DNA from 2 places in the Rhizobium sp. CB3060 genome. Region 1 is predicted to be linked to the other one. Evidence: riboswitches for the same ligand, from Rfam matches in the RefSeq annotation. Region 1 holds a riboswitch; the other holds the start of a gene.
The links. A riboswitch is a leader RNA that binds a small molecule or an ion and turns the genes downstream of it on or off. The one in region 1 is predicted to bind FMN.
Positions count from the first base shown of each region.

Region 2: linked by a shared signal. The riboswitch ahead of N2601_RS09755 (6,7-dimethyl-8-ribityllumazine synthase) and the one ahead of ribB (3,4-dihydroxy-2-butanone-4-phosphate synthase) in region 1 are both predicted to bind FMN.

Region 1 covers NZ_CP104159.1:420,965-437,071, reverse strand. Annotated here, with positions in the region: gene N2601_RS21495 (amino acid synthesis family protein) at 1-289, opposite strand, end outside; gene N2601_RS21490 (GntR family transcriptional regulator) at 792-1,487, opposite strand; gene N2601_RS21485 (bifunctional diguanylate cyclase/phosphodiesterase) at 1,860-3,986, shown strand; gene N2601_RS21480 (sugar-binding transcriptional regulator) at 4,041-5,000, opposite strand; gene N2601_RS21475 (FGGY family carbohydrate kinase) at 5,022-6,491, opposite strand; gene N2601_RS21470 (transketolase family protein) at 6,563-7,519, opposite strand; gene N2601_RS21465 (transketolase) at 7,519-8,328, opposite strand; gene N2601_RS21460 (ABC transporter permease) at 8,554-9,534, shown strand; gene N2601_RS21455 (sugar ABC transporter substrate-binding protein) at 9,650-10,579, shown strand; gene N2601_RS21450 (sugar ABC transporter ATP-binding protein) at 10,602-12,080, shown strand; gene N2601_RS21445 (SDR family oxidoreductase) at 12,105-12,893, shown strand; gene tpiA (triose-phosphate isomerase) at 12,899-13,639, shown strand; gene N2601_RS21435 (glucose 1-dehydrogenase) at 13,745-14,527, shown strand; FMN riboswitch at 14,635-14,780, shown strand; gene ribB (3,4-dihydroxy-2-butanone-4-phosphate synthase) at 14,900-15,541, shown strand; gene N2601_RS21425 (DUF1127 domain-containing protein) at 15,662-15,892, opposite strand.
Region 2 covers NZ_CP104158.1:2,007,573-2,023,679, forward strand. Annotated here, with positions in the region: gene N2601_RS09725 (N-formylglutamate amidohydrolase) at 1-69, opposite strand, end outside; gene N2601_RS09730 (MurR/RpiR family transcriptional regulator) at 249-1,121, shown strand; gene N2601_RS09735 (ABC transporter substrate-binding protein) at 1,306-2,409, shown strand; gene N2601_RS09740 (ABC transporter permease) at 2,481-3,374, shown strand; gene N2601_RS09745 (ABC transporter permease) at 3,371-4,159, shown strand; gene N2601_RS09750 (ABC transporter ATP-binding protein) at 4,171-5,232, shown strand; FMN riboswitch at 5,323-5,470, shown strand; gene N2601_RS09755 (6,7-dimethyl-8-ribityllumazine synthase) at 5,561-6,037, shown strand; gene N2601_RS09760 (VOC family protein) at 6,095-6,445, shown strand; gene phnF (phosphonate metabolism transcriptional regulator PhnF) at 6,451-7,179, opposite strand; gene N2601_RS09770 (class I SAM-dependent methyltransferase) at 7,181-7,867, opposite strand; gene N2601_RS09775 (ABC transporter ATP-binding protein) at 8,031-9,035, opposite strand; gene N2601_RS09780 (Gfo/Idh/MocA family protein) at 9,049-10,062, opposite strand; gene N2601_RS09785 (carbohydrate ABC transporter permease) at 10,110-10,949, opposite strand; gene N2601_RS09790 (carbohydrate ABC transporter permease) at 10,962-11,915, opposite strand; gene N2601_RS09795 (ABC transporter substrate-binding protein) at 12,221-13,480, opposite strand; gene N2601_RS09800 (hypothetical protein) at 13,704-13,994, shown strand; gene N2601_RS09805 (BadF/BadG/BcrA/BcrD ATPase family protein) at 14,031-14,915, shown strand; gene N2601_RS09810 (GntR family transcriptional regulator) at 14,912-15,676, shown strand; gene metH (methionine synthase) at 15,732-16,107, opposite strand, start outside.

The sequences.
Region 1 (16,107 bases):
ATGCATGCTCGAGCTCGCCATCCAGGCCGACCACCGCTGATTTTCCGTATGCTTCGACGGCATCGCCGGAGCCAACGGCCTCGATGATCATCTTCGTCAGCAGCTCGCCAAGGATCGGAGCGACCGCGTGAATTTCGGGCTTCAAGTCTTCGACGAAGCCACGTCCGGCCCAGGGATTTTTCACAACGGCGTAGGCGGAAAACAGCTTCAGGGGAACCTGCGCCGGCTTACCGCCCTCGATCAGCGTCGTCTCGATCTGCAGCCCGGTCTTACGAATTTGGATAGTCATCGAACACCTCAATTCTGACGTTGTGTATTATGGTATGCCATAATATTAAAGTGTCAAGCCGATTTCTCCCGGCTAAGAAGATTCAAGGTGAATGTCGGAAAAAATTATGTGAAAACAAATAATTAGATTAGCGCTCGCGCTATGCCATCTACAACGAACTTCCCAGATCGCTCAGAGTCGGCCACTTGGGCCTTCGAACGAGTAGTGGCTAGGCTAGGTTCGTCGCGACAGGCCTGCAGCGCTTCAGCGGTGTCGATGAATGTTAGACGAGCGTTGGGCAGGCACGGCAATGCATTTCATATGACGCTCCACCTTATTACTTATTATGGCATACCATCACATTGAGCAAAGTTGGGTGTCAAGCTTGCAATGTGGGGTTTGCCGTATTTTGCGGAGTCGCGGGAGCGCCCGCGAGGAGACTCGCGGGCCCAATCAGATCGAAATTGAAGATCGAAAGAGGTTCCAATCGCTCCCGGACTGCATGCAGGGAGCGTTTACAGGCCTAATCGGCGGATTCCTTAGCGGAGAGAACCGCTTCCGCAATGGCGCTGGCGGCGGCAACATGGTCCATGGCGGCCTTGTAGGCACCCTCCCCGTCACCACGGCGGATCGCGTCCACGATCTTCGCCATTTGGCGCGGGCCCTCGATGTCGCGATTTTCCGTCTTGATCGTCATCGACCGAAGATGATTTATGCGCACGGTGAGGAGATTGACGACGCCCCAGGCGACATGCCTGTCGACCATCGTGAACAGCGTCTGATAGAAAGAAGATGTGTGCGCGAGCACTCCGGGCATGTCCTTGTCGCGGTAGCTATCGCGGATACCCTGCAGCGACGCCTCCAGCGCTGCGACGATCTCCGGACTTCCGCGCTGCGCGCACAGTCGCGCCGCCATACCTTCGAGCACACCGCGGATCTCGTAGATCTGCTTGGCCTCGTCGAGATCGAGCTGGGCGACGATCGGGCCCTTGTTTGGCAGATTGGCGACCAGCCCTTCCGATTCCAGATGCCGCAGAACCTCGCGCACAATCGTCCGGCTCACGCCGAGCTGAGCACACATGTCGCGTTCGACAAGTCGATCTCCCGGGCGAAAATATCCGCTCACGATGGCTTCGCGGACCTTATCGAGCGCGAGCTCTCGCAGCGTTTTTGCGGGACGCTCCACTCTGATCGCCGCGTCCTTTAGAGCACCGCTCATTCTTGCACCTCAGTATTGGACGTGTTTCGCACGCTCGACTTCCGTTCGGCAATCGACTTTATTAGAATCGTATTATGGCGTACCACACACTGTCGGCGGTTGGCAATTCAACCAGTGTGCAAGACTGTCCGCCCATGCGTTCGGATGCTTAGGCTTCCTGCCGGCCAATCCGCCTCTATCGAGCAGACCGAGCAAATTGCGCTGCGCCTAGCCGATTCGCGCAGGATTTTTCGTGAAGACTACGCTGCGCTACGCGTTGTTAATAATGGTTTATGGCTTCAGACGGTAGAATTCAAAGGCAGCGCATAGCGGACATGATGTCTCCTGCCGTCCCCCAAGGCATGACCTGTCAATCTGAGTTTGCGTATCCTCATGTCTTCCAATCCGACGCCCCGCCATTTCCGTGCCCAAACTTCTTCCGTGATCGCGATAACGGTGTGCTTCATCGCCGTCGCGTTGGTGTTGACCGGCCTCGTGGCGCATGTGGTCGCGACGATGACACGGTCAGCGAACGAAATCGACGATGCGCGGGCAGACCGCGCTGCGCGTGCCGCGATCATTTCGTTCATGGCCAAGCTCAGCGGCACGATGAAAGACAATGCCGTCTGGGATGATGCCTATGCTGCTATTGGCTCGGCTGCCGCTGCGGATTGGGCCTTTGAGAATTGGGGCAAAACTAGCGCGGATTATTCACTCTATGATGGTGCCGTTGTAATCGGGCCCGATGGCAATGCGGTTTCCGCCTATCTGAAGGGCAAACCCTTTCAGCCGCGCGACTATTTCGGAGCCGGCTTCGACCGCCAGATTGAAGCTGCCGCCACCCCGCAGCCAGCACCCTTGCTCAATTTCTTCAAGACTGAGGCGGGAATCCTGCTTGTGGCATCACAGGCAATACAACCCTTCGAAGCGAAGGGCGAGCTTCCGAAGCTCAGCGTTTTGACTTTCTTTAAAGAGCTGACCCCAGAGGTCATCGATGCACTCTCGGATGAGCACGAGCTTGACGGTCTGCGGCTCCAGGCGACGCCCGAACCGAACCAGTTGAATTCCCCGATCAAGGACATGGGTGGCACGGTCATCGGCTATCTCGTTTGGCCTAGCAAGGCTCCGGGGAACGCCATTTTTGACAAGGTCTATCCCTATGTGACTGCCGCCGCCAGCATCCTCGCCCTTTTTCTGGCAGCCGTCCTGCTTGCAGGCGCGTCCGAAGCCGGGCGTCTCCGCCGTTTGGCCGAGGCGGCCAGATTTGAAGCAGGTCATGACAGTTTGAGCGGCCTGCTGAACAGACACGGCCTTCTTGGGATGCTGGATCAACTGGACAATACCAGCTTGCCAGCATCGCTCTACATGATCGATCTCGACGGTTTCAAAGCTGTCAACGATGCGTGGGGACATGCAGTCGGAGACGAACTGATCCGGATTGTCGCAAAAGCGCTGCAGGGCTGTCATCCCGAAATCCATGATTCTGCAAGGTTAGGCGGTGACGAGTTCGCGTTGGTGCAGGTCGGATCCGCTCCACATCGAGATATAGAAGAATCCATTCTCAAACTTTTTCGCAATCCCTTCAAAATTGGCGGGCGCACGATCGAAGTCGGGACGAGCATTGGCGTGGCGGGCCGCATCGGCAATATCGCGCCACTGGAGCTTCTGCGCAGAGCCGATATCGCTCTTTACCGCGCCAAAGAAAATGGCAAGGGCCAGGCCGTTACCTACGATCTCGAACTGGATCGCGAGCGCCAGCGTATCGCCGAACTGGAAGGCGAGCTGAGAAACGCTATCAATAGCGGCGCGATCGAACCGGTTTTCCAGCCGCTCGTGTCGGCATCAACGGGTGCAATCATTGGTCTTGAGGCTCTCGCACGCTGGCGAAGTGCGGCTGGAAGCATCAGCCCGGAAGTTTTTATTCCGCTTGCCGAAAAGTCCGGCCTTATCGATGCATTGGGCGTTCATATGCTACGGACGTCGATCCAGCATGCGAAGGCCTGGCCGTACCTGGCGCTTTCGGTCAATGTCTCGCCCATCCAGCTCTGCAATCCGGACTTTGCCGCACAAGTCACGGCAGTCCTTGATGAATCCGCTTTCGATCCCACTCGCCTGACGCTGGAAATAACCGAGGGCGTCCTGATGACCAATCCTGACCAGGCGCGCCGATCAATCGATGTGCTCCGGCGCATCGGCATCAAATTCGCGCTCGATGACTTCGGCTGCGGCTATGCAAGTATCGGCGCCTTGCGGCAATTCGGATTCGATCGCATGAAGATCGACCGGTCGCTGGTGTTGGGCCTGGAAGAGAACGCCAACGGCATCGATATTCTGCGCGCCACGGTCGCTTTGGCAACGGCGCTTGAAATTCCGGTGACGGCCGAGGGGATCGAGAATCTTCGCCAGGCGGAAATACTGCGAGCCTCCGGCTGCGACCAATTGCAGGGCTACCTAGTCGGCAAGCCTATGTCGTCCAGTGAAATCGGCGAAAAGCTCCGTCAGCGCAACTCAGCCGCGTGATCTATCAGCCTCTGAGCTAATCGAGCCGTCGAGATACAGGCTGCGGCATTGGACCTATGCCGGTTGATCGATCAGCCGCTGCGCGGTGAATTTGTCGGTCACCAAGGTATCAATCACACCTATACGCAGTGCGCCGGCGATAGCGGCGGTCTTCTTTTCGCCTCCCGCAAGCGCAATCACCCGGTCAACCTTGGCAAGCTCATCAAGCGAGATACCGATCACCCTCTCGTCCAGGGGCGTTTTGACCGGTTTTCCCTTGCCGTCGAAGAAACGCAAGGAAATATCGCCGACCGCTCCAGCATCGGCCAAGTCCGCTAATTCGCGCGACGAGAAGATATTGCCGGACCGGGCCAGAAGCTCGGACGGTTCGACCGCGCCGATGCCGACGATTGCGACGCTGATCGCCCCGAAAAGCTCGATCGTTTCCCGCACGAACGGATCGGCCATCATAAGCAGCTTGGCCTCCCTTGAACTTGTCACGCCTTGGACCGGAAGGAGTTTGGGTTCGGCGCCAGTCAAACGGGCGAGCCTTGTGGTTAGCTGCGTCGCATGGGTCTGAACGGAAGGGTCGCCCATGCCACCGAGGGTCTGAACGATATATTTTGCCTGGGCGCTTTTTTGCGGGTGGATATTCTCCACCATCTTGAAAATCGTCTGGCTCCAGCTTGAAACGCCGATAATTTCGCCCTCGGAAAGGGTGACTTCGAGAAGGTGAGCGGCGGCTTCGCCGATCCGCGCCATGATGGCGCCTTCCCGGTCTTCGGAACATTCCACGACGATCGCTTCGGGAAGATTGAAACGTTCCCGGAGCGCGGTTTCGAGTTCGGTATAGGTTCCGACAGGTGGGATAACGGTGGTCCGCACGATGTCTTCGGCTTCCGCCCGCTTGAGCATTCGAGAGACGGTCGCCTGCGACAGCCTCAGGTGCTGGGCAATATCAGCCTGTCTCTTGTGCTCGATGTGATACATCTGTGCGACACGAGAAATCAGGCGAAGCTCGTTGATCCGTCCCATGCTTGTTCCATCAGTGAATTTTTATTCACCAATAGCGGGCGGCGGTTCGAACGTCGAGCGTGCAATCGCATCATTCCACGTTTTAAACCTTTCCGCGTTGTCGTTTGCCCGCGGCTTGATGATTGTGTTCTGTCGAGGAAGGCGACCGATAGCGTCAAGATCCGCCCACATGCCCAACGACAGGCCGGCCAGATAGGCGGCACCCAGCGCCGACGCCTCCGGCGCTGCGCATTGAATAACAGCGTGCTCCAATAGATCCGCGACACACTGCATGAGAAACGTATTCTGACTGGGTCCACCGTCGACATAGAGCGAGCCGATGTTTCCTCCATTCTGCTTCTGCATCGCCTGGAAGACATCATGCACCTGCAGCGCAATGGAATCGGTAACGGCCCTCGCCAACTGCGCGCGGGTGGTGCTGAAGTTGATTTGGGAAAACAGCGCGCGAGCATCCGAATTCCAATGGGGCGCCCCGAGGCCGACAAACGCGGGAACGAAGCCGGGCCCACCCGGCTCGGCGGTCGCCGCCAGCTCGACGAGTGCGGTGACGTCGGAAAGCCCGAGAATTTCTGTCATCCACGGCAGGCTTGCCGCTGAGACGAGGATATTGCCTTCGAAAGCGAAGGTCGGTTTTCCCGCAATGCGCCAGGCAACGGTCGTCGTGATCCCATGTTGCGGTGCGATAAAGTGCGGCAGTGTCGTCATGACCGACGAACCCGTGCCGAACGTCACTTTGCCGTCTCCCGCCTTATGGGCCCCATGCCCGAAGAGAGCGGCGTGGCTATCGCCGATGGCAGCGCAAATGGACGTTCCGTCCGGCACGCCCGGGAGGCTCGTGGTCGTTCCGAATTGCCCGGCGCTGTCAAGAACTTCGGGAAGCAGGCCTTTGTCTACGCCAAACAATGTGCAAAGCTCGTCGCTCCAACGCTGGGCTTTCAGGTCGAAGAGTTGGCTGCGGGCTGCATTCGATGCGTCGCAGACATGCTTCTTACCACCCGTCAGGCAGTGGATAAGCCAGCTATCCACGGTGCCGATTCGCACTGCGCGCCCGGCCGGGGCGCGATCCAGCAACCATTTCATCTTCGAGCCGGGAAACATCGGGTCGATCGGCAGGCCAGTAGTCTCCTCGACCCACTGCGAATGCCCGAGCCCAATCAGCTTTTCGCAATCGCCGGCCGTACGGCGGCACTGCCAGCTCACGACGGGACCGAGCGCCTCGCCGGTATCGCCATCCCACATCGTTACCGATTCCCGCTGGTTGGAAATCGCAACCGCTTCGATCGCAACCTTTTCCGGCGCAGCTTCGATACAAGCACGTATCGCCTCGCATACCGATTGCCAGATGCGATTTGGATCCTGCTCGACCCAGCCTGGTTGCGGATAGCTAATGCCAACGGGCGCAGCACCGCGAGAAATCAGCTCGCCCTTTTCCGATACCAGAATGGCCTTGGAATTCGTCGTGCCCTGATCGATTGCCAGGATGGCTCGCATAAAATGTTTCCTCCCAAAATGGACCGGGGCATTCAGAGCAATGCCCCAGCGAACGCGCTGTCAGCGTCAGATCACTTCCTCTTGAGAAGCGCCGACGCCGCCTGCGCAATGGCGTCCGGAGCCATTCCGAATTCATCCAGAAGGAATTCCGCCGAGCCTGTCGGAGCATAGATACCAGGAACGCCCAGACGCTTCATCGGAACAGGCGCATTATCGACGACCACTTCGGCGACCGCAGAGCCGAGACCGCCGTAAATCGAATGCTCTTCGGCTGTCACGATGGCGCCCGTTTCCTTTGCGGCGGCAATGATAGCCTGCTCATCGATCGGCCGCACGGTTGCCATGTTGAGAACACGGGCGTCGATCCCCTGGCTTGCGAGGATTTCTGCGGCCTTGACGATGCGATGCGTCAGCGTGCCGTTGGCAATCAGCGTCACGTCCCTGCCCTCGCGCAGCACGTTGGCTTTGCCGAGCTCGAACTTATGATCGTCCGGCAGCAGGTCCGGAACGCCGACGCGCGACAGGCGCAGGAAGCAGGGTCCGGCATAGCTTGCCGCCCATTTTACAGCAGCAGCCGTTTCAATGCGGTCGCATGGCGCAATAACCGGAAGATTTGGCAGGACACGCGTCCAAGCGAAATCCTCGATGGAATGATGCGTCGGGCCGAGTTCGCCATAGGCCATGCCGGAGGAAATGCCGATCAGTTTGACGTTCGCATTCGAATAGGAAATATCGGCCTTGATCTGCTCCAGAGCACGGCCGGTCAGGAAGCACGCGGCCCCACAGACGAATGGGATCTGTCCGCCGTTCGCCAGCCCCGCTCCGACGCCGACCATGTTTTGTTCGGCAATGCCGACATTGACCAGTCGTTCCGGGAATTTGAATTTGAACCCGCCGAGCTTGGATGAGCCGACGGAATCGTTGCAGACCGCAATGATCGTCTGCTCGCTACCCGCCAACGCCTCCAAAGTCGCAGCGAAAGCATCACGGCAATCGTGAAGATTGATGTTCGAGTTGGGCGCGTCCATTAGAGTGCCTCCGACAGTTCTGCGACTGCTTGTTCGTATTGTTCCTTGTTCGGCACCTTATGATGCCACTCCACCCGGTCCTGCATGAAGGAGATGCCATGGCCCTTGTTGGTGTGGGCGATGATGCAGTGCGGACGCGGGCCGCGATGTTCCAATGCGGGAACGATTTGCGTCATTTCGTTGCCGTTGATTTCGCTGACTTCCCAGCCGAATGCTTCGAGTTTCGGTCTGAGCGGGGCGACATTATTGGTATCGGCGAGTGCCGCGCCTTGCTGGAAGCGATTGTGATCGATGATCAGGGTCAGATTGTCCAGATTGAACTGCGATGCCGCCATGATGGCCTCCCAGTTCGATCCCTCTTGCATCTCGCCGTCCCCGGTCATGACATAGGTGTGATAGCCGGCGCCATTCATCTTGCCGGCCTTGGCAATGCCGACGGACACAGGCAATCCGTGCCCCAACGGACCGGTGTTGGTTTCGACACCCGGCACCTTGTTGCAATTGGGATGGCCGTTGAGCCGTGAATGCGGCTGCAAAAACGTCGAGATCTCCTCTTCCGAAATGAACCCGCGCTTTGCCAAGGTAACGTACAGCGCGCAGGCCGTGTGGCCCTTTGACAGAATGAACCGATCACGATCGGGCCGCTTCGGTTCGCTGGGATAGATTTTCAGAACGCGAAAATAGAGAGCCGTCAGGATGTCGATCGCCGACATCTCACCGCCAATATGTCCCGCACCTGCGTCATAGACCGCTTGCAGGTCACGCAGGCGTATCTGACGCGCGACGCGCTCAAGTTCCTTAACTTGCATGATGCTCCCTCGTTGCATAAATATTCAATCACAGATATTTTTGCACAAAAGACCATTCAGTCAAGCCCATTTATTGATTGCATGCCGCTTTGGCAGAAAGCTATGCGCCTTTTTCAGCGCTTGACAGGCCAAATATGAGTTGATAATGAATTTTCCAACATGAATGCATAAATATGCAAGCTTGAAGGAAAATCACCTGAAGCAAGCATAAGGAGTGGAGGAGCCATGTCAGCCTTGGGCGTTAACGAGCAAAGCCGCCAGCCGCGAACCTCACTTGCATGGCTTAGCGGGGCCACGGGTCCGCTGATCGGCTTGCTGATACTCTGCGTTTTCCTGAGCGTTGCGACGGACCGGTTTCTTTCGGTGCGCAACGCGCTCAACATCCTCGATCAAATCACCGTGCTCGGCGTCATGTCCGTGGGTATGACCTTCGTCATTCTGATCGGCGGCATTGATCTTTCCGTCGGCTCGGTCCTTGCGCTGTCGATGATGGTGATGGGCTGGGTTGCCAATGTTGCGGGCTTGCCGATGGCCGTCGCAATCCCCTTGGCGCTCCTGGCTTCAGCTTTCAGCGGCCTGATTGTCGGCTTGATGGTCACGAGCTTCCGTGTGCCCGCCTTCATCGCTACCCTTGCGATGATGTCGGTCGCCCGTGGCATTGCCAATATGATTACCGATGGCCAGCAGATTGTCGGCTTTCCCGACTGGTTTACGATGCTGGCGATCGACCGTCACTTCGGCGTCCTGACCGCGACGGTCTTCCTGATGCTGGCGATCGTCATCGTCTCGTGGCTCTTTCTCAAATACCGCTCCGAAGGCCGCATGCTATACGCAATCGGTGGCAATCCCGAAGTCGCCCGCCTGGCCGGTATCAATGTGCCGGTGGTCACGATCGGCGTTTACGTCGTGTGCGCCATATTGGCGGGCGTTGCCGGGATCGTCCTTGCTGCGCGCCTGGATGCCGTCCAACCTTCAAGCGGCTTTGGCTACGAGCTCGACACCATTGCGGCCGTCGTCATCGGGGGAACGTCTCTATCGGGCGGTGCTGGCGGCATCGGTGGAACGCTGATCGGCGTGCTCATCATCGGCGTTTTGCGCAACGGCCTGAACCTGCTCAACGTCTCCCCATTCCTGCAACAAGTGATCATCGGCGTCGTCATCGTTCTTGCGGTCGGCGCTGAAACGCTGCGCCGGAGGAAGGCATAAGACGAGCCACTAAGGCCGATAGCCAGAATTCCCCTTCCGCTGCACGGACGGGGATTGTGAAAGCCCGAGGGCGGAGGACGTATCCAAGGGCGGATTGAAACCAAAGGAGGAACTCATGAAACTTTCCCGTACTCTCTTGACCACGGCAGCCATACTCGCACTGTCGCTGGGCTCGGTTCAGGCCAAGGAAGTCAAGAAACTCGGCCTCGCGGTCGCCAACCTTCAGGCAAACTTCTTCAACCAGATCAAGCAGGCTGTCGAAGCTGAGGCCAAGACCCGCGGCATCGAAGTCATCACCGTTGACGCGAAGGGCGACGGTCCGACGCAGGTCAACCAGGTCCAGGATCTTCTCACGCAGAACATCGACGCGCTCATCTACATTCCCGCCGGTGCCGCCGCCGCAACCATTCCGGTGAAGCTCGCCCATCAGTCGAACGTGCCGGTCATCAACGTCGACCGCAACGCCGACGGTGCACCTGGCGACACCTTCCTGGCTACGGATTCCGTCGCATCGGCAAACGCCGTCTGCAAGTACATCATCGAGAAGGCCGGCGGTAAGGGCAACATGGTGATCATCCATGGCCAGAAGGGCACGACGCCGGAAGTCGATCGCACGAAGGGCTGCATGGATGCCGTCAAGGCAAATCCCGGCGTGAAGATCGTCTCGGAGCAGTGGTCGAACATCTGGAGCCAGGATGAAGGCTTCCAGATCATGCAGAACATGCTCCAGGCCAATCCGGACGTTTCGATCGTCTTCGCGCAGGCTGATGCGCTCGCCCTCGGCGCTGCACAGGCCATCAAGGTCGCAAACCCCTCGCAAAAGATTGCTCTCGGCGGCTTCGATGGCGACACCGCGGCGCTCGAAGCGCTGAAAAACGGCGTCTTCGACGTGACCGCGACGCAGCAGACCCAGAAAATGGGCCGCGATGCCGTTGCCAATGCTGTAAAAATCGTCGGCGGCGAGAAAGCGCCGCCGGTCCAGCTTATGGATGCGACCCTGACCACAAAGGATAACGTGGCCGGCTTTATCGCCAACCATCCGTAAGCATAACCAAGGGAGCGGTGCGATGACTGATCCGGTGCTCACACTCAGAGGTATTTCCAAGCGCTACGGCCCTCTGGAAGTCCTGAAGAACGTCAGTCTCGATGTCTTCCCGGGCGAGGTCGTCGCCTTGCTCGGCGAAAACGGCGCGGGCAAATCGACCCTATCGGGCATCATCGCCGGATCACGCACGCCTTCCGAAGGTACCATGACATGGCAGGGGCAGCCCTATGCCCCTGCCAATCCGAGAGAGGCGATCGACAAGGGCGTGGTCCTGATCCACCAGGAGCTTCAACTGCTTCCCGAGCTGACGATCGCCGAAAATGTCTTCATCGGTCGCTGGCCGATGAAGAACGGCGTCGTCGACCGGACACAAATGGTCAAACGCGCTCAAGAACAGCTCTCGCGCCTGAACCTGCATATTCCTGCGACGCGCAAGGTGGCGGGACTGTCGACCGCCAACCAACAGCTCATTGAAATTGCCAAGGCCCTGGCGCTCGATGCGAAGCTGCTGATCCTCGACGAACCGACGGCCGCACTCGGCGGTGCGGAAACCGAGGCGCTCTTCGAGCAGGTCAGGAAATTGCGCTCCGAAGGCGTCGGGATCATCTACATTTCGCACCGGATGGAAGAGATCAAGCAGATCACCGACCGCATTGTCGTTCTTCGCGACGGCGAACGTGTTCAGGAATTTGCCGATAGCTCGACCCCTGTGCGCACGATCGTTGAAAGCATGGTCGGCCGTTCGCTCGATAGAATGTTCCCGACATTGCCGGTGCCGCAGGATCGTCCGGTGTTGCAGGTCGACGCTCTGACCTCGGTGGACGATTCATTCCGCGATATTAGCTTCGAGGTCAGGGCCGGAGAAATTCTGGGTATAGCCGGCCTGGTCGGCGCGGGGCGAACGGAATTGGTGCGGGCCATCTCCGGAGCGGATCCCGTAAGGTCCGGCGCTGTGCGCCTCAATGGCGAAGCGTTAAAACTGCATAGTCCGGCTGACGCGGTAGCGAGAGGCATCGTTATGGTGCCGGAAGACCGCAAGCTTCAGGGATTGGTCGTCAACCACCGCATCGCGGAAAATATCGTTTACCCAAACCTCGATCGGTTCGAAAGCCGCTGGATTACGTCCTCGATGAAGCGGGATTTCGCAAAAAGAGCCATTTCGACATTTGGTATCAAGGGCCGTGCTGATCAACTGGCCTCCGATCTCTCCGGCGGCAACCAGCAGAAGATCGTCATCGCAAAATGGCTGATGCGCGATCCCAAAGTGGTCGTGCTCGATGAACCGACCCGAGGCATCGATGTCGGGGCTCGCGCCGGCATCTACGACATCATTGTCGGCCTCGCGAACAGGGGCGTGGCCGTCATCGTGGTCAGCTCTGATCTGGAAGAGGTTCTCGGTGTATCAAACCGCATCCTTGTCCTTGCGCAAGGCAAACAAGCGGGAATTCTGGAGCGCGACCAGGCGAACGACGTCTCCGTCATGGAATTGGCTACAATCTAAAATGACATCAAGAAAGGAAGAGCGATGCCCGACATCACTCTGAATGCTCCCAAGCTTTTCGACCTCTCCGGCCAGGTTGCCTTTGTGACCGGCGCCGGTAGCGGTATCGGCCAGCGCATCGCGATCGGTCTGGCTCAATGCGGCGCAGATGTCGCATTGCTTGACCGCCGCAACGACGATGGCCTGTCGCAGACCGCCGAATTCGTTCGCAAGGCTGGACGCCATTCGATCCAGATTGCCGCCGATGTGACCAACAAGGCAGCGCTTGCCGAAGCGGTGGAACGGGCGGATGTCGAACTTGGTCCCCTCTCCCTCGCCCTCAATGCCGCAGGCATCGCGAATGCCAACCCTGCCGAGGAGATGGAAGAAGAGCAATATCAGACGCTGATGGACATCAACCTCAAGGGGGTTTTTCTGTCCTGCCAGGCCGAAGCGCGCTCGATGCTGAAGAGGGGCAAGGGATCGATCGTGAACATCGCGTCCATGTCGGGCGTCATCGTCAATCGCGGCCTGAACCAATGCCATTACAACGCGTCCAAGGCCGGCGTCATCCACATGTCGAAGTCCCTGGCAATGGAATGGGTCGGCCGCGGAATTCGCGTCAATACGATCTCCCCCGGCTATACGGCGACACCGATGAACACCCGGCCGGAGATGGTCCACCAGACGAAGCTGTTTGAAGAGCAGACACCGATGCAGCGCATGGCGACGGTCGATGAGATGGTTGGTCCCGCCGTATTTCTGCTTTCCAACGCGGCAAGCTTTGTCACGGGTGTCGACCTGCTGGTCGATGGCGGTTTCTGCTGCTGGTGATGACGATGCCGCACAAGTTGATCGCCGGAAACTGGAAAATGAACGGGCTGCTCTCGGACCTAAACGAGATTGTCGCCATCGCGGCCGCCGCCGATGACGCCAAGGCCGAAGCCATCATTTGCCCACCCGCCACCCTTATCGACCGCGCCGCGTCGATAGCGCGCGGCTCAAAATTGCGGATCGGCGGGCAGGATTGTAACGCCTCGCCGTCGGGCGCCCACACGGGCGATGTTTCCGCGAACATGCTGGCCGATCTCGGAGCAACCCGTGTGATCCTCGGCCATTCGGAGCGTCGGGCAAACCATGGTGAGACCAGCGCTCTCGTCGCCGCAAAAGCGGCGGCGGCTTACCGCGCCGGACTGACGGCCATCGTCTGCGTCGGCGAAACGGGCGATGAGAGGACCAGCGGCATGACGCTTGCGGTCGTCGAAAGCCAGCTTTCGGCGTCCGTTCCGGACAGTGCTTGCGCTGCCAACACCGTTATCGCCTACGAGCCGGTATGGGCGATTGGAACCGGCCGCGTTCCGACGGAGGCCGAGATCGCCGAAGTTCACGCCGCCCTGCACGGAGCCCTGATCAAGCGATTTGGCGCTGACGGCAATGAGATACGGCTCCTTTACGGTGGTTCCGTGAAGCCATCGAACGCGGCCTCGCTATTTGCCATTGCCGGTGTCGACGGCGCGCTTATCGGGGGAGCCTCGCTGAAGGCAGCGGATTTTTCAGCGATACTTCGCGCTGTTCCTTGAAGGCCAGGCCGATGGTTGTTGGACCGCCGACGGGACGGCCTTGAAGATTTATTTTGCTAAGCGCCGTTTGCCAGGAAGCACGGCGGTGGACCGGGAGAAATCCGAATGAACCGCTTCGAAAACAAGACCGTCGTCATCACTGGAGCCAGCCGGGGTATTGGTGCCGCCATCGCACGGCGCTTTGCGAAAGAGGGCGCAAATCTCGTCGTTTCCGCCAATGAGGAGTCGGTGCACTCCGTCGCTGAAGAGATCAAGAAGAATGGCGGCAAAGCGATCTCCTTCGTCGGCGACGTCACGGATAAGGCAAGCGTGAAGGCCCTTTACGATGCTGCGGAAGATGCCTTCGATACTGTCGATGTCTCGATCCAGAATGCCGGCGTCATTACAATCGCGCGGATTGAAGACATGACCGAAGGCGAGTGGGACAAGGTCATGGCAGTCAACACCAAGGGTGTTTTCCTGTGCGCACAGGAAGCGATCCTGCGCATGCGCAAACACGGCCGCGGCGGACGCATCATCAATACCGCATCGGGACAGGCACGAGACGGCTTCATTTATACGCCGCACTATGCCGCCTCGAAGATGGGAGTGGTCGGGATCACTCAGAGCCTCGCAAAGGAAGTCGCCACCGAAAATATAACCGTCAATGCGTTCTGCCCGGGCATCATCGAGACGGACATGTGGGCCTATAATGATCAGGCCTGGGGTAAGCTCCTTGGCAACTACGGTCCGGGCGAGTTGATGAAGGAGTGGGTCGCAGGCATTCCGATGAAGCGCGCCGGTTCCGGCGAAGACGTCGCCGGTCTCGTCACCTTCCTCGCGAGCGATGATGCGGCCTACATCACAGGTCAGACGATCAATGTCGACGGCGGTCTCATCATGTCCTGAGTTCCGTCAGGCATGAGAAAACAATCTGTTCACCGGTTGTGTCGCAGAAAAGACAGTGAGAGGAAAACTGCCCTCTTGCGGGAGGCCATATCGATCGCCTATCTTATCAGCGTTCTCAGGGCGGGGTGAAACTCCCCACCGGCGGTATCGAGGAAACTCGGAGCCCGCGAGCGCTTCCGCAAATTGCGGAGGGTCAGCAGACCCGGTGAGAGGCCGGGGCCGACGGTTAAAGTCCGGATGGAAGAGAGCAACCGTGCGAGCACCACCAGTGTTGTGGTGTGTCCGCAGGCTTGTTCGCCCAAGGGATAAACAGTGACTTCGAAAGAGGTCTTGGATGCCGCAAAAGCGGCTAACCCTTGAAAGGCAAAGTGCATGGCAATTTCCAAAATCGAAGACGCAATCGCGGCGATTTCACGCGGCGAGATCGTTGTTGTTGTTGATGACCAGGATAGAGAAAACGAGGGCGACCTTGTGATTGCGTCCGATGCTGTGACGCCTGCGGCAATTACCTTCATGATGAATCATGCGCGCGGTCTGATCTGTGTGGCCGTGGAAGGTGAAAGGCTGGATGAGCTCGACATTCCCCTGATGGTTCCACGCAATACCGAGGTTCTGAAGACCGCCTTCACGGTGTCCGTCGACTATATTCCCGAAACGACGACAGGGATTTCTGCAGCCGATCGCGCCGCGACGGTTCGTGCCCTCGTTACCAAGGGCACGCGGCCAGACGACTTTGCCCGCCCAGGGCACATTTTTCCACTGCGCGCTCACCCGGCTGGCGTGCTTGGACGTCCCGGCCATACCGAGGCAGCCGTCGATCTCGCAAAGCTTGCGGGGCGCTCCGGATCTGGCGTGATTTGCGAAGTCGCCAATGATGACGGCACCATGGCTCGCCTTCCCGATCTTGAGAAGTTTGCCGAGCGGCACGGCCTGCTCCTGGTGACGATTGAAGATCTGATCGCTTATCTGGCGCATCAGCGCGATCTGGCGACACCGGAAATGTCGGCAGCCTGACAGTAGGCGCGCGCCCGGTGGCCGGCGCCTGCCCACAGTTCCAAATCCACGCCGAGCTGCAGAGATTGGAGCGCGAGGAGTCTTTGACACCCCTCGCGCTCGCTTGTGCACTCCGGTCCATCACCAAGCCTTGAAATTCCAAACCGGAAGTTTGGACACATCCTCACCGTCCGGAAGGCCGATATCCTGGCGCATGCGATTGGACAGATGAGAGGTTTGGTTTGCCTCTTGATGGCGCCGCCAGACGGCGAGAAACAACGCAAACGCGGTCTTCCGAGCGCCGAATTTCAGGCAGAGTTCATTAACCGTTGCCGAAAGGGTATCAGCAACCAAAGATTGTGCTTCGCGCATAGTGTCTTTCCCGGCGCAACGACGCAACCAGGTCCTTTCGAAGGTCAAAAGACGCGGGGATAACGGACGCGAAAATACGAACGTTCGTCCGGTAGCCGGTCACGTCAAGATAACAGGGAAAATGCTAAACGGCAGAGAATCCGAGGGCTTAGAAAGCCAGGTGCCAATGTCGGCTTGGGCTCGAAGCGCAGCGCATCGACACCACCACGGCCATT
Region 2 (16,107 bases), on a different replicon from region 1:
TCCGTCCGGCCGTTCGACCGCGACGCAATCGCCATCCGCTTCCGTCAGAATGCCTTGCGCGGCATGCATCAAAGGCGCCCTACCCTCTTAATAAAATCTTTATAAGAAAAGAATTCTTCAGGTTTCGGCGACTGTCAACTGGAAACTGAAATTATTTCTTCATTTGTGACATTGACTCGAAATGTGACAGCGTAGTTATATTCCTTCCAGGAGACCGGCATAAGACCGTCCCGGGGAGCAAAAATAGAGTGAGCAATGCGTCGAAAACAGTTTCGGACGTAATCAATGCCCAATTCGACGCGCTGACGCGCGCCGAAAAGCAGCTCGCCAAGAGCCTGCTCGACAACTACCCGGTTTCGGGGTTGGGCAGCATTACGACAGTTGCCGAAAATGCGCGGGTTTCCACGCCGACAGTGGCGCGCATGGTGCAGAAACTCGGCTTCAAGGGTTACCCGGACTTTCAGTCCCGCCTCCATCAGGAAGTCGAGGCGACCATCTCGAATCCGCTCACCAAACACGACCGCTGGGCGTCCAATGCTCCCGGCACGCACATCCTTAACCGCTTTGCTGACGCCATTATGGGCAATCTCCGCCAGACCCTGACGGATATCGATGCAGCCACCTTCGATAACGTCGCTGCGCTGCTGTCAGAGCACAAACGCGGGCTTTATTTCGTCGGTGGACGCATCACCGGCGCGCTTGCCGAATATTTCTTTACCCATATGCAGGTCATCCGCCCGAACACGACCTTGCTCTCCTCCAACTCCAGTTCCTGGCCGCAATATGTTTTGAACATGAATCCCGGCGATCTGCTGGTGATCTTCGATATCAGACGTTACGAGCAGGAAATAGTCAGCCTCGCCGCCGCCGCCCGGCGTTGCGGAGCCGAGATCATCGTCTTCACCGACCAATGGGCGACCCCTGCCGTCAAATATGCAAAGCACACATTCCGCGTGCAGATCGAAGCGCCTTCGGCCTGGGATTCCTCCGTCGTCACCCTTTTCATCGTCGAAGCGCTGATCGAAGCCATACAAAGCTCGACCTGGGACGAGACGAGTGAGCGCATGAAAACGCTTGAAGGCCTGTTCGAACAAACAAGGCTGTTCCGCAAGCTAGGTTAGCAGGGAGGAAAGTATAAAGTTACAACCTAAGGATCGGCTAGCAAGACAGGCCTGTCATCGTTAGCGAATAAAAGTAAATCTCCGATGTTCAGGAAGCGCAACCCATTGAAATCCGTCACACAACCTTCATGCAACGTCATTAACAGCAACGCCAGACACTGAAAACCCAAAAGGAGGAATACCAGTGACCTCGAAAATTCATCGTCTTCTGACGCTCTCCACTGCAATGCTCGTCGCCACGACCGCCATTGCTGCTGCTGAACCGAGCGCAGACCTTATCGCTGCCGCCAAGAAGGAAGGCACGCTGACCACCATCGCCCTGCCCCACAACTGGTGCGGTTATGGCGACCTCATCGCTGCTTTCAAGGCGAAGTACAGCATCGATGTCAACGAACTGAACCCGGACGCCGGGTCGGGCGATGAAGTTGAAGCAATCCGCGCCAACAAGGGCAACACCGGCCCGCAGGCTCCCGACGTAATCGACGTTGGTCTCTCCTTCGGCCCGACCGCCAAGAAGGACGGCCTGCTGCAGCCTTACAAGGTCTCCACCTGGGACTCGATTCCGGACAGCGCCAAGGATGCCGACGGCTTCTGGTATGGCGACTACTACGGCGTTCTCTCCTTCGTCACCAACAAAGACGTCGTGAAGAACCCGCCGAAGGACTGGGCTGACCTGCAGAAGCCGGAATACGCCAACACCGTATCGCTCGCTGGCGACCCGCGCACCTCCAACCAGGCCGTACAGGCCGTTTACGCCGCTGGCCTGGCTGCCGGCGAAAAGGATGCCGCCAAGGTCGGCGCTGCTGGTCTCGACTACTTCGCAAAGCTGAACAAGGCTGGCAACTTCGTTCCGGTCATCGGCAAGTCCGCTTCGCTCGCTCAGGGCGCAACCCCGATCGTCGTCGCCTGGGACTACAACGGCCTCGCATGGCGCGACAGCCTGAACGGCAACCCGCCGGTTGACGTTACAGTTCCGGCTTCGGGCGTTGTCGCTGGCGTTTACGTTCAGGCGATCTCGGCTTTCGCTCCGCACCCGAACGCTGCCAAGCTCTGGATGGAATTCCTCTATTCCGACGAAGGCCAGATCGGCTGGCTGAAGGGCTATTGCCACCCGATCCGCTTCAACGACCTGGCGAAGAACAAGAAGGTTCCGCAGGAACTTCTCGACAAGCTGCCGCCGGCAGCAGCCTATGAAAAGGCCGTTTTCCCGACGCTCGATGAACAGGCTGCCGGCAAGACCGCCATCACTACCAAGTGGGATTCTGTCGTCGGTTCGAACGTACAGTAATTTCAGCTAATATGACCTCCCCGCTTCGGCGGGGAGGTTTTCCTTTTTTGACGCCGCGGAATGGGCCAATCATGAGCATCGTCACGACATCAACGATCAGTACCGCCCCCATGATCAATAAGCGCGTGGTTGTCGATTGGCTGGGCATTGCGCCCTTCCTGATCTTCGCGCTTCTGTTTCTCATACTCCCAACGATCTATCTGGTCGCAGGTGCGTTTCTGACGCCCGACGGCAGCCTAACGTTGAAGAACATCGGCGATCTTTTCACAAAATCCATCTTGGACTCGTACTGGATCAGCATCAGAGTGTCTGTCGCCTCGGCGCTCGGCGGCGCACTAATCGGCTTTTATCTGGCCTGGGCCCTGGTCATGGGTGGACTTCCGGCCTGGGTGCGCCATGCCTTCCTGACTTTTTCCGGCGTCGCTTCAAATTTCGCCGGTGTGCCTCTGGCTTTTGCATTCATCGCCACGATCGGTCGCCTGGGCCTCGTCACGCTGCTGCTGAAAAACTGGCTTGGCTTCGACATTTTTCATGCAGGCTTCAATCTCTACAGCTTCGTCGGCCTGACGATCACCTACATGTACTTCCAGATTCCGCTGATGGTTCTGATCATCACGCCAGCCCTGGACGGTATGAAGAAGGAATGGCGCGAGGCGGCCTCGATCCTTGGGGCGACCAATGGGCAGTATTGGCTGATGGTGGCACTCCCCATCCTGTGGCCGAGCCTGCTTGGCACGACGCTGCTGCTGTTCGCCAATGCCTTCGGCGCCATTGCGACCGCAATCGCCCTGACTGGCAGCTCGCTGAACATCATACCGATCCAGCTCTATGCCCAGATCCGCGGCGACGTGCTGCACAACGCCAACCTCGGCTATGCGATGGCTCTCGGCATGATCGTCATCACCGGCATTTCCAACGTCATCTACATCATCATGCGCATGCGCGCAGAACGGTGGCAGAAATGAAGCTGCAAAAATTCTTCGCCTGGATCGCGGTCGTCATCGGCGCCTTCTATTTCATCGTTCCGCTTATCGGCACGCTGGAATTCTCGCTGCGCATGCGCCGCGATGCCTATAGTTTCGATGCCTATGCATCGGTCTTTTCCGATGCGCACTTCCTTTATGCGTTCGGCTATTCCATGCTCATGGCCGCGCTGACCATTGTCGTCGGCATGCTGCTCGTTGTCCCGACGGCCTATTGGGTGCGGCTTCGCTTGCCACAGTTACGCCCGGTCGTCGAATTCATTACGCTGATGCCGCTGGTCATTCCTGCGATCGTGATCGTCTTCGGCTACCTGCGTCTCTACAATTCATCGTCGATCCTGCCGCTGACGGGCTTCGAGCAATCGACGAACTTTCTGCTCGTCTGCTCCTATATTGTCTTGGCGCTCCCCTATATGTATCGTTCGGTGGATACGGCGATGCGCACGATCGATGTAGGTACCCTGACGGAAGCCGCAGAAAGCCTCGGCGCGAAGTGGACCACCATCATGTTCCGCTGCATTTTTCCCAATGTCATGAGCGGCGTTCTGTCTGGCGCCTTCATCACGCTGGCGATCGTCATGGGCGAATTCACCATGGCTTCGCTGCTCAATCGTCCGGCCTTCGGCCCCTATATGCAGCTCGTCGGCGCCAATCAGGCCTATCAGTCTTCGGCGCTGGCGATCATCGCACTCGCTGTGACCTGGCTCAGCATGGGCCTTCTCCAGCTCGTTTCCCGTTTCTCCAGATCCGCTCCGATTAAGGCGTGAGGCTTCACACCATGGCTTTTCTCGAACTTACCAACATCAAGAAGTCCTTCGGCGAAACCAAGGTCGTTCATGACTTCACCATGCATATCGAGAAAGGAGAATTCGTCTCCTTCCTCGGACCGTCCGGCTGCGGCAAGACGACCGTTCTGCGCATGATCGCCGGTTTCGAAACGCCGACCGCCGGCATGCTGACGATCAACGGCAAAGATCAGCGTCCCCTGAAGCCGAACCAGCGCAACATCGGCATGGTGTTCCAGGCTTACGCACTGTTTCCGAACATGACCGTGCATGACAACGTCGCCTTCGGCCTCAAGGTCGCCGGCGTTGCCAAGCCTGACATCGACAAGCGCGTCAAGGAAATGCTCGGCCTGATCAAGCTTGATCATCTTGCCGGTCGTTATCCGTTCCAAATGTCCGGCGGCCAGCAGCAGCGCGTGGCGCTCGCCCGCGCCATCGCCGTGAAGCCGCAGGTCCTCCTGCTCGACGAACCGCTCTCGGCGCTTGATGCCAAGATCCGCGTATCGCTGCGTGAAGAAATTCGCGCCATCCAGCAGCAGCTCGGCATCACCACCGTTTTCGTGACGCATGACCAGGAAGAAGCTCTGTCGATCTCCGATCGCATCGTCGTCATGAACGCCGGCCGCGCCGACCAGATCGGCACGCCCTTCGAAATCTACAACACGCCGGCCACCCGCTTCGTCGCCTCCTTCGTCGGCACGCTGAACCTCATCGAAGGCAAGGTCGTCGATCCGGACAGCAACCGCATCATGATCGGCGATCAGGGTGTGACACTGAAGCAGTCGGTCACCGCCTACAAGCCCGGCGACACCGTATCGCTGGCGCTGCGCCCAGAAGCCGGCTCGCTGGCAGAATCGGCGAAGGGCGACACTGCTCTGACCGGCGAAGTCTCCTCGGCCCACTTCCTGGGTTCGGTCATCCGCACGCGCATGAATGTCGGCGGCAACACCATTTCCTTCGACATGTTCAACAGCCCCGGAATGATGCCTCCGAGCGTCGGCGAGAAAGTCACGCTACGCTTCGCCTCCTCCGATCTGCTGGTCATCCAGGATTGATAAGCAGCGCAATTGGACAGATTTTTCGCACGCGCCGGGCAAATCGCCCGGCGTTTTTCTTTGATTTCTGTTGCACCGCAATTATAGTCCAGGCGTTCTCAGGGCGGGGTGCAATTCCCCACCGGCGGTATGGAGGCTGATCTCCGAGCCCGCGAGCGCCTTCCGGTTCGCTGGAAGGGTCAGCAGATCCGGTGAGAGGCCGGAGCCGACGGTATAGTCCGGATGGAAGAGAGCAAGCCGGGTCGACGGCTCCTTCGCGCAAGGGGCTTCTGCGGCCTTGCGTGTTCGCCCAAGGGATATTGAGTTAAACCCTTGAAAGGCAGAGTTCATGACCATTTCCATTTCTACGCAGCCGGGCCGCATAGCGTTGATCCGGGCACGCTGGCATGCCGATATCGTCGATCAGTGCGTCGATGCCTTCATCGCCGAATGGCAGAAGACCGAAGGCGCCTCCCCCATCGACATTTTCGATGTACCCGGCGCCCTGGAAATCCCGTTGCATGCGCAGACGCTCGCCCGCAACGGCCGCTATAGCGCCATCATCGCGACCGCTTTCGTCGTCGACGGCGGCATCTATCGCCACGACTTCGTTGCCGACACCGTTCTCGATGCAATGATGCGCGTGCAATTGGATACCGGCGTTCCGATTCTTTCGACCGTGCTGACGCCGCATCATTTCCAGGAGACGGAAGCGCATATTCATTTCTTCAAGCAGCATTTCGTCATCAAGGGTCAGGAAGTGGCAAATGCCTGCCGGCAGATCCTCAGCGAACGCGCCAAGCTGCTGCCATCGGTGACTGTCTGAGTTAAGATGGTGGAGGCGGCAAAGGCCCGCCTCCAATCCTCCGGCAAGGAGCATCGCATGACCGTCCTGCGAATTGTCCCCAATCTGCATGCGGCCGATCCCGCCAGCGCTCGCGCCTTCTATGGCGACCTGCTCGGCTTGGATATCGTTATGGACCACGGCTGGATCATCACCTTTGCCTCGAAGGCGCAGACTGTGCCGCAGATCAGCATAGCCAGCGAAGGCGGCTCAGGCGCGACCGTGCCCGATCTTTCGATTGAGGTCGACGATGTCGATCAGGTCTATCAGCGCGCCCGGTCGATGCAGCTCGACATCGTCTACGATCTGAACGACGAACCCTGGGGAGTCCGGCGTTTCTACGTCCGCGATCCCTTCGGCAAGATCGTGAATATTCTGTCCCATCGATAGGCCGTTCATCCCAAATCGACGTTGAAGGTCACCCGCTCCGCCGACCATAAAGTCTCGGAATAGGTAATGGGCGCACCATCGTTATCGACATCCACTTTGAGAACGACCAATACCGGTGTTGACTTCGGCTGCCGCAACAACCGCGCCTCCTCGGCATTCGGCATGCGCGCCTCAATCTCGGTCGATAGGCGCACATAGTCGTGGACGCCGTAGCTCGCGAGTGCTGCGGTAATGGTCTGATATTGCAGCCTCGCCTTGTCGAAATCCGGAAATCGGTCAGCCGGATAGTAGGTGTCGCCAAGTTCGACGGGCACTCCATCCGCCGTCATGACACCGCGGCGATGGATGACCGGCGCGCCAAGCGCAAGCCTCAGCCGCGCCGCGACAAGCTCGGATGCCGGGACGACCTCGTGGATCAATAATTCGCCGCCAGGCTCGAAACCTTGCTCGATCAAATTCTGGGAGAACCGCGTCTTCTTCGAGAGCCTATAGTCGAGAGCCCCTCTGTGAACGAAGGTCCCTCGCCCCTGCTCCGCGCGCACCAATCCCCGCTGCTCCAAATGGCCGAGCGCCTGGCGGACAGTGAAACGGCTAACACCGAAACGTTGCATGAGTTCAGGTTCGGTCGGCAATTTGGCGCCCGGAGCAAAGGTCCCGGTGGCGATATCCGCCGCCAGGATTTCGCCGATCTGATGCCAGAGAGCACTGCCGCTCTTGCGATCGATCGTTTCCATATCAGATGCGCTTTTCGAGCCGGAACAGGAGCTTGTATTCAGCAGGATAGCTCAGCGCGTCGAGAATGCTCGGATAATATTTGCGATCCTTCGATCCGCTGACGAAGCCGCTATAGCCGAAACGCCGAACGGAAACATCGAAGCCGGCGGCTGCGAAGGCATCGATATAGTCCTGCGGAGAGCGATCCTGCACCGGCGCATTGCTGTTGCCGCCGATCAATTCGCGCCACTTCGGCCAAAGCGGCATTTCGTTGTGGCAACCGGTGACGGCGTAATAGACACCGCCATTGCGCATGACCTCGAACATCTGCTCGGCATGCCGCTTCAACTCCGGCAGCAGGTAAACGACCTCATAGCTGAATGCGACATCGAAGCTATCGGCAAAAGGCGAAAGATCGGTGGTGACTTGAAACTGCAGCGGCATGTTGCCCTTGGCCGCCACAGCCGCCGCAACCGATTCCGAAGCAATGTCGATGCCGACGCCGCGACGGAACGGCCGCATCGCATGAAGCAGCCGCAGAAAGCCGCCGCGATTGCAGCCAAAATCCAGCACCGTTTTCGACGAAAAATCCCGCTCTGGCACGCTCTCGATGAAATGCCGCCAATAGGGGCTGTGCGATTCCGCCATCGCAATGTCACCATTCGGTTCGGTATGCCAAGTTGCATAAGTGGTTGCTGCATTTGTCATGATGCGCTCGCTGTTGGTGTTGACTGAGCGAGTGATAGCGCACCTCTGTGACAGGCACATGAATTCGTCCGGACGACTGGATCACTTTAGGGCCAATCGCTGGACAAATAAAAAGAAGGCCCTGCCAAAGCAGAGCCCTCTTCAATATGCCAAATGCCGACGCCTAAGCGCGAATGGCCTGATCGTTTGCGTCGAAGCGATGCATATGTCTGGTCTCCGGCGTCGCATAGACCGTTTCGTCCGGCTCGTATTTGTGTTCGCCGAAGAGGCGCGCGGTCAGAAGGCCGGTTTGCTCGGATTCGAGATAGATGATCGTATCGGCGCCGAGATGTTCGACATGGATGACCTTGGCGGCCCAGGTGCCGTGGTCGCGCGACAAAGTGATATGCTCCGGACGGATGCCGATGGTCTTGGCACCGCTCTGCTCGAGCTTCTCCGCCGGAATGAAGTTCATCTGCGGCGAACCGATGAAGCCGGCGACGAAGATGTTCGCGGGCCGGTTATAGAGCTCCATCGGCGAACCGATCTGCTCGATCGCGCCGGCGTTCATCACGACGATCTTGTCGGCCAGCGTCATGGCTTCGACCTGATCGTGGGTGACATAGATCATCGTTGCCTTCAGGCTGCGATGCAGGCGGGCGATTTCAAGCCGGGTCTGAACGCGCAATGCCGCATCGAGGTTCGACAGCGGCTCGTCGAATAGAAAAAGCTCCGGTTCGCGCACGATGGCGCGGCCAATGGCGACGCGCTGACGTTGGCCGCCGGAGAGTTCGGCGGGACGACGGGCGAGATAGGGGGCGAGAGAAAGCATGCTCGACGCCTTCTCCACACGACCTTCGATCTCATCCTTGGCGGTGCCAGCCTGCTTCAGGCCGAGGCCCATATTATCTTTCACCGTCAGATGCGGATAGAGCGCATAGGACTGGAACACCATGGAAATGCCGCGCTTGGCGGGCGGCGTAACCGTCACATCCTTGCCATTGATCAAAACCGCGCCCGAGGTTACGTCCTCCAGGCCGGCGATGCTGCGCAGAAGAGTCGACTTACCGCAACCGGAAGGGCCGACGAAAATGACGAACTCGCCATCCTTCACCTCGAGGTCGATGCCCTTCAGCACATCATGCGTACCATAGGCCTTGCGAATGGATTTCAGTTGAAGCGATCCCACAGTCTCTTATCCCTTACAAATAAACGGGCTTGCCGGTGCGCACGCTCTCGTCGGCGGCGAGGCAGATGCGTAGCGATTGAACAGCGTCGGCCATATGGCGGCTAAGGTCGATATCCTCGCGGATGGCCTTCAGCATGAAGGCCTGTTCGCGATCGCACAGCTCCTGGTGACCCGGCTCTCCGTCCATGCGCAGATCCTGATCGGGACGGATGAACTTGCCGTTCGGACCGGTCTCGGCCGTATGCAGCCGGATGACGGAGGTCTTGGTGTGCGTGTCGATGTCGTCCGACTTGGCGTTGGGGTCCATGACGATCGAGACCGCGCCATTCGGCGACATCACATCCTTCACGAAGAAAGCCGTTTCGGAAATCATCGGCCCCCAGCCGGCCTCGTACCAACCGACCGAACCGTCTTCGTAGATCACCTGCAGATGGCCGTAATTGTACATATCCGGCGCGATCTCGTCCGACATGCGCAGACCCATGCCGCGCACCTCGACCGGCTTGGCGTCCGTGATCTGGCACATGACGTCGACATAATGCACGCCGCAGTCGACGATCGGCGACGTGGTGCGCATCAGCGCCTTATGCGTCTCCCAGGTCGGTCCGCTCGACTGTTGGTTCAGGTTCATGCGGAAGACATAAGGACCGCCGAGCTTGCGCGCCTCGGCAATCAATCGCATCCAGGACGGATGGTGACGCAGGATATAGCCGATCACCAACTTGCGGCCGGCTTTCTCGGCTGCGGCCACAACGCGCTCCGCATCCTCAACGGTCGTCGCCAGCGGCTTTTCCACGAATACGTCGCAGCCCGCCTCGAAAGCCATGACGGCATAATCCGCGTGGCTGTCGGAATAGGTATTGATCGAGCAAAGATCGGGCTTCAACGCCTTCAGCGCCGTCTCGAAATCCGGATGGATCGTGTAACCCTGCAGCTCATCAGCCAGCTTCGGCTTCGAGCGATTGACGAGGCCAACAATCTCGAAACCGGGATTGTTGTGGTAGGCAAGCGCATGGCTGCGGCCCATATTGCCAAGGCCGGCGACCAACACGCGGATCGGCTTATGAGATGAGCTCACTTGACTGCTCCGGATGTAATGCCGCGAATGAGTTGGCGTGAGAAGAGGACGTAGAGGATGAGGATGGGCAGGATGGCGAGCGTCAGCGCCGCCAGGACCGCGTTCCAGTTGGTAACGAATTGGCCGATGAAGATCTGCGAGCCCAGCGTCACCGTCTTGGTCGCCTCGCTCGGCGCCAGGATCAGCGGGAACCACAGGTCATTCCAGATCGGGATCATGGTGAAGACGGCGACCGTCGCCATGGCCGGACGAACCAGCGGCAGCACAAGGCGGAAGAAGATCGCATATTCGCTGAGCCCATCGATGCGGCCCGCATTCTTCAAGTCATCCGAGACGGTTCGCATGAATTCGGACAGGATGAAGATAGCGAGCGGCAGGCCCTGCGCCGTGTAGACGAGGATCAGTGAAGTCAGCGTATTGACCAAGCCGGCTGCGACCATACCCTGCAGGATGGCGACCGTGCCGAGGCGGATCGGGATCATGATGCCGATCGCGAGATAAAGCCCCATGATGGTATTGCCGCGGAAGCGGTATTCCGACAGCGCGAAGGCGGCCATGGCGCCGAACAGCAGGGTCAAGACGATCGAGACGATCGTCACGATGAAGCTGTTCTCGAAATAGGTCAGGAAATCCCCCTGCTTTAGAACGGTCTGATAACCGATCAGACTAAAGCTGGATGGCGTTGGGATGCTCAGGGGCGCGCGGAAGATCGAGGCGCGGTCCTTGAAGGAATTGATGATGGTCAGAAACACCGGAAAGATGGCAAGCAACGTGTAGGCGATCAACGCCAGATGCACGAGGCCGGAGCGGACAAGGGAAGTGCGTGCCTTGGACATCGTCGCCTCTCCTCAGAACTGGTAGCGGCGGATGCGCCGCTGGACGATGAAAAGATAGAATGAGACGCCGGCGAGAATGATCAGGAACATTACCGTCGCGATGGTCGCGCCCATCGAGCGGTCGCCGAGCTGTAGCTGGAAGCCGAAGAAGACGCGGTAGAGCAACGTGCCAAGAATATCGGTGGAACCATCCGGCCCCGCCAGCGCGCCCTGCACGGTGTAGACAAGGTCGAAAGCGTTGAAATTGCCGACGAAGGTCAGGATCGAGATAATGCCGATCGCCGGCAGCACCAGTGGCAGCTTGATCTTCCAGAACTGGCTCCAACCGGTGATGCCATCGCACTCGGCCGCCTCGATCACCTCTTCAGGGATGTTCAGTAGCGCGGCATAGATCAGCATCATCGGGATGCCGACATATTGCCAGACCGAGATCAGCGCGACGGTGACGAGAGCCGTGCCCGGCTTGCCGAGCCAGGGAGCAAAGAACGACTTAAGGCCGACCATGCCCATCAAATCGGGCGCCACACCCCAGAGCGGCGACAGAATGAGCTTCCAGATGAAACCGACGATGACGAAGGAAAGCAGCGTCGGCAGAAACATGGCGGTGCGATAGAAGGCGACGAACCGCAGCTTCGGCAGCGACAGCAGCGCCGCGAGCGCGACACCGATCGGGTTCTGCACGCACATGTGGATGGCAAAGAAGATCAAATTGTTGCGCAGCGCATTCCAGAAATCATGCGACCAGCGATCATCCCCGAACAACACTTTGAAATTGTTGAGACCCACGAAGGTCGATTGGTTGTCGACGACGTTGTACAGCGACAGCCGCAATGTCTCGATCAGAGGCAGGATCATCACCGCCGTGTAGACGATGAAGGCCGGAAGAAGGAAAACGAAGATATGCCAACGCTTCTGGCGCTTGATCGGGACCGCATCAAAAGCGGCTGATATACTGGCTTTGCTCATGGCTTTCTGCCTGCTTTTATTGGCTACGCATCGGGACGGCAGCGCAAACGTTCAATTCGCCCGCTGTTCCGGCTCTCCGGCCAAACATGGAGAAACAATATCGGGCGCGGCTCGATGTGGTGTCGCGACAGCCGCGGGTCCGGCGGCTCATATCGGCATACAAGATAATGAAGGCGCGTCATGCACTTACCCATCAAAAGCGGGAAAGCAGCAACCGATGACCTCTGTCCTTCTATCCGCATGCACCGGCGGTAGAACAAGGTGAGGAGCACGAGGCCCCTCACCCGACTTACGTCAAAGCAGGCTTACTTGGCCGGCTTGTACCACTTGTCGAGGCCGGCTTGCAGCTTCTTGGCAGCAGCGTCCGGCGCGTCCGTGCCGTTGATCACGTTGGCGGATTCCGTCCAGGTTTCGTTTTCCAGGTTCGGCGTGCCGCGCGACAGGATCTGGTACGTCGAACGAACCGTCGACTTGTGATTGTCACGCCAGGAAACGAATTCCTGAGCGAGCGGATCGGTCATCTTCACCGGATGCGAGTTCAGGCTGAAGAAGCCCGGCAGCGCGTTGGCGTAGATGTTGGCGAACTCGTCCGAGGCGACCCAGCTCAGGAACTTCTTGGCCTCTTCCGCATGCTTGCTCTTGGCATTCAGACCGACGCCGATATCCGGATGGTCGGAGATGTAAGCCGTGTCGCCAGCCTTTGCGACCGGCGGCGGGAAGGCACCCATCTTGAACTGAGCCTGCGTGTTGAACAGCGCGATTTCCCACGAACCGGCCGGGTAGATGGCAGCCTTGCCGAGCGTAAAGAGGTTCTGGCTGTCAGAATAGCTCTGGGCTTCGAAGCCGTCGCCGAGGTAAGGTTTCCACTTGGCGAGTTCCTTGTAAGGATCGACCCACGGAGCATCCGTCAGTTTTTCCTTACCAGAGATCAGAGCCAGGCGACCGTCTTCACCCTTCCAGTAGTTCGGGCCGATGTTCTGGTAGCCCATGGTTGCAGCTTCCCACAGATCCTTTGTGCCCATGGCCATCGGAATGTAGGTGCCGTCGGCCTTGAGCTTGTCCAGCACTGCGAAGAATTCGTCGCGAGTCGCCGGAACCTTGAGGCCGAGCTTGTCGAAGGCATCCTTGTTGTAGATGAAGCCGTGGATGACCGAAGCCATCGGCACGCAGAAGGTCGACTTGCCGTCGTCCGTGGTCCAGGCAGCCTTGGCGACCGGCGAGAAGTTATCCATACCCTTCAGCGATGTCAGGTCGGACAACTGCTTCTTGTTGAAGAGGTCCAGCGAAGCGTCGAACGGACGGCAAGTGATGATGTCGCCGGCGGAACCAGCTTCAAGCTTGGCGTTCAGCGATGCGTTGTACTCGGTCGGAGCCGTCGGCGAGAAGACGATCTTGATGCCAGGGTTCTTGGCTTCGAATGCCGGGATGATCTTTTCCTGCCAAATCTGCAGGTCGTCGTTGCGCCAGCTTTCAACCGTCAGCGTCACGTCCGCCGCATGCGCGAAGCCGACCGAGGTCAGCAGGCTGGATGCGAGGAGTAAGCCTTTCAGAACATTGTTTTTCATTTCCCTCTCCTGTTTAAGCGCCCGGAAAAAGGCACCGTTCTCGATCTGAAAATCCGTTGGCATATCCGAGGAAACAGCCAACGCTCCACAAGGACCGCCAACATTGCCGGCCCCAAATGCACAAGGGCGCAAGGCACTGTGCCTGATCGGCCCGATCAATCGTGACCCGCCGGACGACCGGACAAGGACACCAGAAACTCAACACACGGGAATTTCATGACGAATGCTGTCGCGCAGACCCTGTTTGATCTACGCGGCTCCTGACAACGGCAGAGGTCCGTCACCTTCTGCTTGGCGTTCCGGCTATTGTTATCTTGCCGGTTCTGCCGATGCCTGTTCGAACTGTTCCCTTGGAAGAATTAAGGCCAAAAAAATACCAATTGTCCAGCCGAAATTTAACTTTTCTGAGTCGGAAAAACAGATAAAAAATTTTATTGATATTTTTCAATATGATACAGAAACGCAAAAAGCGACGCATTGCCTATTGGTAAATGGTATTTTTTTGGTATTGTAGGAAAAATGGGGAACGGGTGGTTATCCGGAGGGTGTGATGACGGAGTTTGCGATCGGTATCGACGGCGGGGGAACAAGCTGCCGCGCTGCTGTGACAGACAGGCTGGGTAAAGTCCTTGGTAACGGCAAGGCGGGGGCAGCCAATATCCTTTCCGATCTCGAAAACTCTTTGGTCAACATCGTCGCATCCGCCCAAGAAGCCCTCAGCGACGCCGGACTCGATCCGGAGTTGGTCCATACACTGCCCGCCGTTGTCGGCACGGCCGGCGCCAACGTCGGTGACTATGGCAAGCGCATCGAAAAAGCGCTGCCCTTTGCAAACAGCCATGTCGTCACCGACGCGACGATAGCGCTTCAGGGTGCGCTCGGCGATGCCGATGGGATAATCGGCGCATTCGGCACCGGTTCCGTCTACAATGCTCGACGCGACGGCAAGATTTGGGGCATCGGTGGTTGGGGCTTTGTCATTGGCGACCAAGCAAGTGGTGCGCGTCTCGGCCGCGATCTGCTGGAGCGCTCACTTCTGGCGCACGACAAGGTGCAGCCACCCTCGCCAATCACCGAAAAGATCATGGCTGAATTCGACGGCGATCCCGAACGCATCGTCGAATTCGCCCATGCTTCCAAACCGAAAGATTTTGCGCGTTACGCGCCGATGGTCTTCGAACATGCCGAAAGGGACGATGTGGTCGCTGTCGGCATCGTCAAGACAGCGGTGAACGCTATCGCCGAAAGCCTCGACACGCTGCTTTGGCCCGAATGCCCGGCGGTCTGCCTACTGGGCGGTCTCTCGAAGGCATATCATCCCTGGCTCGCTTCGCGACACAAGGCGCTTCTCGCGGAACCGAAAGGCGACGTATTGCGCGGCGCGGTCGAACTGGCGGCAAAGCTCCTGCAAAAAGACATGGGGAGCACGCCATGACCGAGGATTTGAGCCATATCTTCTCGCCGGAACGCCTGCTCGCCGGCGGCACCGGCCCGCTTTATGTCAAGCTGCGCCGCACGCTCGAAGACGCCGTCAAGGTTGGCACGCTGAAACATGGTGATGCCTTGCCGCCGGAACGCGACATAGCCGAATATGCAGCCGTCAGCCGCGTGACGGTACGCAAGGCGATCGACGATCTCGTGGCAGAGGGCATCCTTGTCCGTCGCCATGGCTCCGGCACTTTCGTCGCCAAGCCGGTCTCCAAGGTCGAACAGCGCCTATCGCAGCTAACGTCCTTCACTGAAGACATGGCACGGCGGGGCATGACAGCACGCTCCGAATGGCTGCATAAGGGCGTGCACACCCCCTCGCCCGATGAAATGATGATCCTCGGCCTTGCCGCCGGCACCAAGGTTTCCCGCCTCAGCCGTCTGCGCATCGCCGACGACCAGCCGCTGGCCATCGAACATGCCAGCGTCTCCGGCGAGTTCCTGCCGGACCCATCCACAGTGACCGCGTCGCTTTATGCCGAGCTCGAAAAGCGCCAGGTCCGCCCGGTCCGTGCCGTCCAACGCATCTCTGCGACCAACATGAAAGAGGCCGACGCCGGCCTGCTAGGCGTCCCCGTCGGGGCTGCGGGCCTATCGATCGAACGCATCTCCTACCTCGGCTCCGGTCGCGCCGTGGAATTTACCCGCTCGCTCTATCGAGGGGACGCTTATGACTTTGTTGCGGAGCTGACGATTGGAGCGACTTAGGGTTGAGTTAACGAGCATCCCTCACTCGCTTTTTCCACACCGTCAAATCAGATCATCATGCCGCGTCATCCACTGCGGTATCGCGGCTTTCCGGCACATAGTTGAGCACCGGTCCCAGCCAGCGCTCCACCTCCGCAACGGGCATGCCCTTGCGGGCCGCATAGTCTTCCACCTGATCTCGCTCGACCTTTGCTACACCGAAATAATAGGAGTCGGGATGGCCGATATAGAGTCCGGAGACGGAGGAACCGGGCCACATGGCGTAGTTTTCGGTGAGCTTCACCCCGGTCGCCGCTTCCGCATCGAGCAGACGGAACAGGGTCTCTTTTTCGGTGTGGTCGGGCTGGGCAGGATAGCCCGGCGCCGGGCGGATGCCGGCATAGGCCTCCGCCAGCAACTCGTCGCCATCGAGGTTTTCGTCCTTGGCATAG